2 regions of the Jeotgalicoccus sp. ATCC 8456 genome follow, and region 1 is predicted to be linked to the other one. Evidence: predicted binding sites of a transcription regulator. Region 1 holds the regulator's gene; the other holds the start of a gene.
What was found. The regulator NrdR, encoded in region 1, represses ribonucleotide reductase genes. The targets are predictions, from matches to a motif close to AACACNATATATNGTGTT.

Region 1 (3,430 bases):
AAACGCGTTCAATGATAGCTTTAAATGTGTTATACTATTTATGAAAAATGAACTTTTAAAGGAGCTCTAGTGATGAAAAAAGTTGCAATTAATGGTTTAGGTAGAATTGGTAGAATGGTCTTCAGAATCGTTAGCGAATCTGAAGAACTTGAACTTGTTGCAGTTAACGCGACACACCCTGCAAGTACTATGGCACATCTTATTAACTACGATTCAACTCATGGTAAATGGGACAAGCATGTTGAAGTTTCAGGCGACAACTTACTTGTTGGTGGTAAAGAAGTCATTGTTACAAGTGACCGCAATCCTGAAAACTTACCATGGAAAGATCTTGGCATCGATGTTGTTATCGAAGCAACAGGTGTGTTTAACCATGGAGACAAAGCACAAGCACATATTACTGCGGGTGCTAAAAAAGTCTTACTTACAGGACCATCTAAAGGTGGTAACGTACAAACACTCGTACGCGGTGTAAACTGTGCGACTTTAGATACGTCATCATATGATGTTTTCTCAAATGCTTCATGTACGACGAACTGTTTAGCACCAGTTGCTAAAGTATTGAACGATGAGTTTGGAATCGACAATGGTCTCGTGACAACAGTTCACGCTTATACAAATGACCAACAAAATCTCGATAACCCGCACAAGGACTTACGTCGTGCGCGTTCAGCTGCAGAGAATATTATTCCAACATCAACAGGTGCTGCAAAAGCAACTGCACTTGTTTTACCTGAACTTGAAGGTAAATTAGATGGTATGGCACTTCGTGTACCTGTACCAAACGTATCACTTGTTGACCTAGTTGTAGATCTTAAAAAAGAGGTCACTAAAGAAGAAGTCAATGAAGTATTCAAAAAACATGAATCAGATCAAATGAAAGGTATTCTTGGTGTAAGTGAACAACCATTAGTATCTAGAGATTTCAATACAGATCCACGTAGCTCAATTGTTGACGCTGACCTTACAATGGTTATGAATGGTAACAAAGTTAAAGTACTTTCATGGTACGATAATGAGTGGGGCTACTCAGTGAGATGTGTTGAACTTGCTGAAATGATTGCTAAAGATATTTAACAAATTCGACATGGGAGAGCAGCTGAGACTGCTCTCTTTTTTTTGTTATAATAGAAGTAACAAATAACGGAGGTAGAGACATGAAACTTATCAATTCAGACGGTCAGAATACAGTACTCGAACTTAATGAATCCAGTGTGACTTATAAGGATGATACTTACGATATCATCATCCACGACGGTGATATTTCACAAGCTGGTCACATTGCGACGAATAACTTTGTCGTAAAACCGGATCATGTTGAGACACTCATTGAACGCTTCTCTAACCGTAAAGGAAATGTCGACAATTACCAAGGGTTTACTGGCTTCATGCTCATTAAAAATGAACAAAAACTCACTGTTTTAACAGGCTGGAAGACAATAGAAGACTTCAATGCTTGGGTGAATTCTGAAGCCTTTCAAAACTCTCATGTTAAGAAAGAAAATCGTGTTAAAGAAAAAGGCAGTGAGCATCTAGAAGCAATGCCAGTTAGAGAAAATTACACAGTAGAAGCTTAAGTATTACTTACAAACGGTAAATTCCGAGGTGCTCGGTGTTTATCGTTTTTTACTTTTTAAGTTTATGTACTTCAGTGTTATAATAGGTTAAGTATTTATATCAAAAGAGGTGAACATCATATGAGATGTCCAAATTGCAGACATACCAGTTCAAAAGTTGTGGACTCGAGACATGCAGATGAGATGAATGCAATTCGCCGTCGACGAGAGTGTGACAACTGTGGGGCACGTTTTACAACTTTTGAAAGAATGGAACTGTCACCCTTAATTGTAATTAAAAAAGATGGGACGAGGGAAGTGTTCGACCGAGCAAAAGTACCTGATGGTCTTTTAAAAGCTTGTGAGAAACGGGCCATTCCCTATGAAGAAATAGAAAAACGTGCTGATAATGTAGAAGCAACTTTAAGAAATTTAAATAAATCAGAAGTTTCATCAAATGATATTGGTGAATCTGTTATAGACGAACTCATTACACTCGATCAAGTCGCGTATGTTCGCTTTGCATCAGTCTACAGAGAATTTAAAGATATCGATCAGTTGATGGATATCGTGAAAAATCTTGAAAAGGGTAAGACCGATAATGAAATTTAATGACCGTCTAAAACCAAACACGGAATTTATTGTCTATAAATCATTTAGGTTGTCAGAGGATCAATACGATATTTTAAGTATGATATATTTGCCACTGATTGGACCGACAACTTTTTCAATCTATATGTATTTACACCAATCTACAAGGCAGACAGAACCTTTAGATATTAGATTCCATAGAGAATTTATGGATGAATTGTCCATGACCTTAACTGATTTTGAAGGTGATCTTGATAAACTAGAGGCAATTGGTTTGCTTAGAACTTACGTTTCAAATGAAGCACATTCAGACCGTTTCATTTACAGGCTCCAACAGCCACTGACAGCTGAAGAATTCTTTAAGGATCCTATGTTGTCTATGTATCTCTATAGTCAGGTCGGTTCTGAGAAATATAATAGTAAAAAGAAAGAACTGACATATCCTTCATTACCAGATGATCACACAGAGGTGACTAAAAAGTTCACTGATGTTTTTCACCATACGAGCCAGGAAGGGTTTAGGGTTTCAAATGAGAACTTTAAACAGAATGACAAAAGCCGTGGACCGACTATTGATCTAGATGATTTTGACTTCGAGGTATTGTTCACTCACCTTAAGGGTACGAGAATAGATAAGCAGTTTTTCTCTAAAGATGTTAAGAAGTTGATTGTACAACTGAGTCAATTATTTAATCTAAATGCCTATGATCTTAAACAGGTTTTACTGCAGTCAACGAGCCCACAATTTGGGATTGACCAAGAACAGTTAAAGCGAGAAGCGAGAAAATATTATCAAAAAGAATACGGTAGAGTCGTACCGACCTTTAAAACATCGACTGATGACCAGGTAGAAGATGACGATCTCGGTTATCTGGAAAATTTAGATAAGGTAAGTCCACTTGATCGAATTAATGATTTAAGAAATTATAAACCTTCCGAAAATGATCTTAAAGTGGTCACAGAAGTGATCACTAAAACAGGTTTAGAAAATGGAGTCATCAACATGCTCTTAGAGTATACATTTCAAATGAAAGACGGGGACCTACCGCTTCGTTATGTGATGACGATTGCTGAAAACTGGGAAAAAGAAGGTTATAGAACAGCGGCTGAGGCTTATAAATCGATTATGGACTTTCGTGAGGCTAAGGTTCAGGAACAGTCTAAATATAAGAAACAAAGATTTGCTCAAGGTGAAACAGATCCATCTTGGTTAAAAGAGAAGAAAGAGAATACTAAGAGAAAACCAGAAACAAAAAAAACTGATGAACCACCAAAAACTTTAA
Region 2 (3,430 bases), 850 kb from region 1:
ATGAAATGTCGCGTTTGATTTCATCTTCAACACCGTAGTCATTAATGACAGAAGTCTCTTGAAGTTGGAAGATTTCAGTACATAGGTTAGAAATCTTAATGTCACCAATACCTCCAAGAGGGTGTACTTTGTTGGCATTGTCTTTAAACATTAGGTATGGATATCCAGACTGTAGTTGTGTTTGAGCGATTGTGTTTAACATATCACGTGCATCAAATTCGCGTTTTTTAACCTTATCATTTTTCACAAGCTCATCGTACATCTCATCCATATCCATGTCATCAAGTGCAACACCATATTCTCTTTCCACTGTGTGTGGTGCAAAAGTATTAAATGGTTTGTTATCACGTGCGAGTTCAAAGAATTTAGATGGCACGACTAGACCTGTTGAAATTGTTGCAAGGCGGATATCTTCGTCTGCGTTTACCTTTTTAGTATCAAGGAATTCAGGTAGGTCATAGTGGAAGATGTTTAAGTATACTGCACCAGCACCTGGACGTTGTCCAAGCTGGTCGGCATAAGAAAAGCCGCCTTCTAGAGATTTCGCTACTGGTAATACACCTTTAGCGACGCCTTCTATGCCCTTGATTGCCTCACCACGTGCGCGTAGTTTTGAAAGGTTAATCGCAACCCCACCACCGATTTTACTTAACTGCTTTGCAGTTGAATCGATGTAGTTAATAGAGTTTAATGAGTCATCTACTTCTAATAAGAAACATGAAACCATTTCACCACGACGTGCACGTCCTGCGTTTAAGAAAGTTGGTGTTGCAGGTTGGTAGCGCTGCTCCATCATTGAAGTAATGAATGTTTTAGCTGTTTTAATGTTTCCTTTTGCTAAGTATAAGCTGACAATCACAACGTGTTGTCTATAGTCTTCTAAATATTGTTTTTTGTCATTTGTTTTTAACGTGTAATCTTTAAAGAATTTGCTCGCTGCCATATAGCTCTTAAATTTGAAATCAATGCTATTCGCATGGTCAATAATTTCAGTTAAGCCTGCTTCATCATACTCTTTAAACAGATCATAGTAAAAGTCGTTCTCAACAAGGTAGTGCAATCTTTCAAGCTCAGAATCGAAATGTATGGTTTTACTTTCCACTTCTTCCATGAATACTTCAAGCGCTTCTAAATCTTTTTCTAGTTTGTAAAAACCAGTCTCGTCTCTTTTAGTGACTTCGTTATTTAACTCAACGTGATTGTATGTTTTCTCATCTAATACTTTCATGCAATTCCCCTGCCCTTTCTAATTCAACTAAAAATTGTTCTCTTTGTTCTGGACTACCATGCAACTCAAACTTCATTAAAAGTGGTACATTATAGTCATCACTGATATATTCGCCTGCTCGTGCATAATTTCTACCCCAGTTTCTGTTGCCACTTGAGACAACCGCAAACATTTTTTCAGCGTTCACTTTTAAGAAATTACTTACAATATCGGGTACTGCACCAAAACCGTATGTCGGTGTAACCAGGATAAAACGATCACCGATTTTCTCGCTGACATTATCAGCTGTTATTTGATATAATTCATAGGTGTCTGGAATGTCTATACCATTTAAGAAGCGACGGATATTACCTGTCATTGAATAATAAGCAATAATCACTTTGTCATCTCCATTCAATTACATCATAAAACAGAACATACGTTCTATTCAAGTGATTCGTTCATTTATTTCTAATCAATACCACATATAGTGTTTACTTAGAATTTAAACCACAAGATATATGATTTAACATGTTCTATAATCTCATATTAGAAAATTGATTGCAATGTAAAAAACTGCCTGAAATTAAAATTTCACGCCCTTTATTGAGTTATAAATCGCCCTAAGTCACGGTGGGTATGTCATGACAAATCATATTATTTTTTTAAATTATTTTTTGCGAAATTTAATGGAGTCAAGAAGTTGAAATTAACGTACAAATTTTTTTGGAGTGTTGTAAATGAATAATGTAGTTAAAGGTATTCTTGCCCTAATTATTTCATCACTCGGTTTCAGTTTGATGTCTTTATTTGTTAAATATGCAGGCGATCTACCTACTGTTCAAAAAGCTTTTTTTAGAAACTTTATATCGATGATGATTGCCTTAGTCCTTGTGATATATAATCGCGAACGACTCTTTGGTAAAAAGGAAAACCAAGGTTGGTTACTCTTACGCTCCGCTCTAGGCCTTGCTGGGGTATTACTTAACTTCTTTACCATTGATAGAATGGTGCTAAGTGATGCAGACATCTTAAATAAACTCAGTCCATTTTTTACGATTATCCTCTGTGCGATTTTCTTAAAAGAACATATAAGACGTTTCCAGATGATTTCGATTATCATCGCTTTAATTGGTGCTATATTTATCATCAAACCGTCGTTTTCAAGTGATACATATTTCGCGCTACTAGGTGTTTTAGGGGCACTCTTTGCAGCCGGTGCCTACACTGTGCTCAGATTGCTCGGAAGTAGAGAAAAGTTCTATACTGTAGTATTTTACTTTTCATTCTTTTCAACCGTTGCCCTCGTACCGTTTATGATTTTCCAGTATGAAGCAATGACAGCCAGTCAGTTTTGGTTTTTAATTCTGTCCGGTATATCTGCGGCAATTGGTCAATTTGGACTCACAATTGCTTATAGCTTCGCACCTGCTAAAGAAATCTCAATTTTCTTCTACTCGACGATTCTCTTTACAGCACTATTTAGTATCATCGTCTTTAACGAAATTCCTGATGCCTTATCTATACTCGGTTACATCATTATCTTCTCAGCAAGTTACTATATGTACATGAAGAATAGACCACCGAAACGAGAACGTTTGAAAATCGCAGGTAAGAAGTAAACTTTATATTATCTATATAAGCATATACTACGCAGTCTTTGGTGATAGAGACCAAAATACTGCGTAGTTTTTGTTTTGGGTGGATGGTGTGCTTCGTTTTCCTTTCGAAGCGGAGCCCCACCAACAACCGTCCACAACTCAAAAAGGGCTGCAATCATCCATTGCAGTCCCTTTTTGAGTTAATTTACTTCACTACACTTGCTGGCTATCGTGTTGTTGGATTTCTTCTAAGAAGTATGGGCAGTAGTGTTTGAGTTTATAGTTCCCAACGCCTTGAATGTGCATCATGTCTTGCTTAGTTTGTGGCATTTTCTTGGCGAATTCTTTAAGAATTTGATCAGTAAAAATCGCATCTTCATCTAGCTTATGTTTTTCTGCGAGTGTCTTACGTGTCGAAATGAGTCTATCGTAAAGCACTTCGTTTGGAGAGGAGTCTGTCGAAACATTGACACGCTCGTTATATTCTTTTCGGTAAGGTACGGTATAGAGTTTTACTTTATGATTTAATATGTCTAGGCTTTTATCTATTAAGTACATCTTGTGGTTGGTGTAATGAAGGTAGCCTCTCATCACTAATTCTTCAACTAAGTGATTGACTTCA

Region 2: nrdI (class Ib ribonucleoside-diphosphate reductase assembly flavoprotein NrdI) is a predicted target of NrdR. The motif match lies at 1,685-1,702, and genes of this name have one in related genera.

The regions. Positions count from the first base shown of each region.
Region 1 covers NZ_CP066224.1:198,431-201,860, forward strand. The annotation lists gene gap (type I glyceraldehyde-3-phosphate dehydrogenase) at 70-1,077, shown strand; gene JEM45_RS01115 (antibiotic biosynthesis monooxygenase family protein) at 1,158-1,577, shown strand; gene nrdR (transcriptional regulator NrdR) at 1,698-2,168, shown strand; gene JEM45_RS01125 (replication initiation and membrane attachment family protein) at 2,158-3,430, shown strand, end outside.
Region 2 covers NZ_CP066224.1:1,046,939-1,050,368, forward strand. The annotation lists gene nrdE (class 1b ribonucleoside-diphosphate reductase subunit alpha) at 1-1,228, opposite strand, end outside; gene nrdI (class Ib ribonucleoside-diphosphate reductase assembly flavoprotein NrdI) at 1,212-1,607, opposite strand; gene JEM45_RS05320 (DMT family transporter) at 1,948-2,829, shown strand; gene recQ (DNA helicase RecQ) at 3,022-3,430, opposite strand, start outside.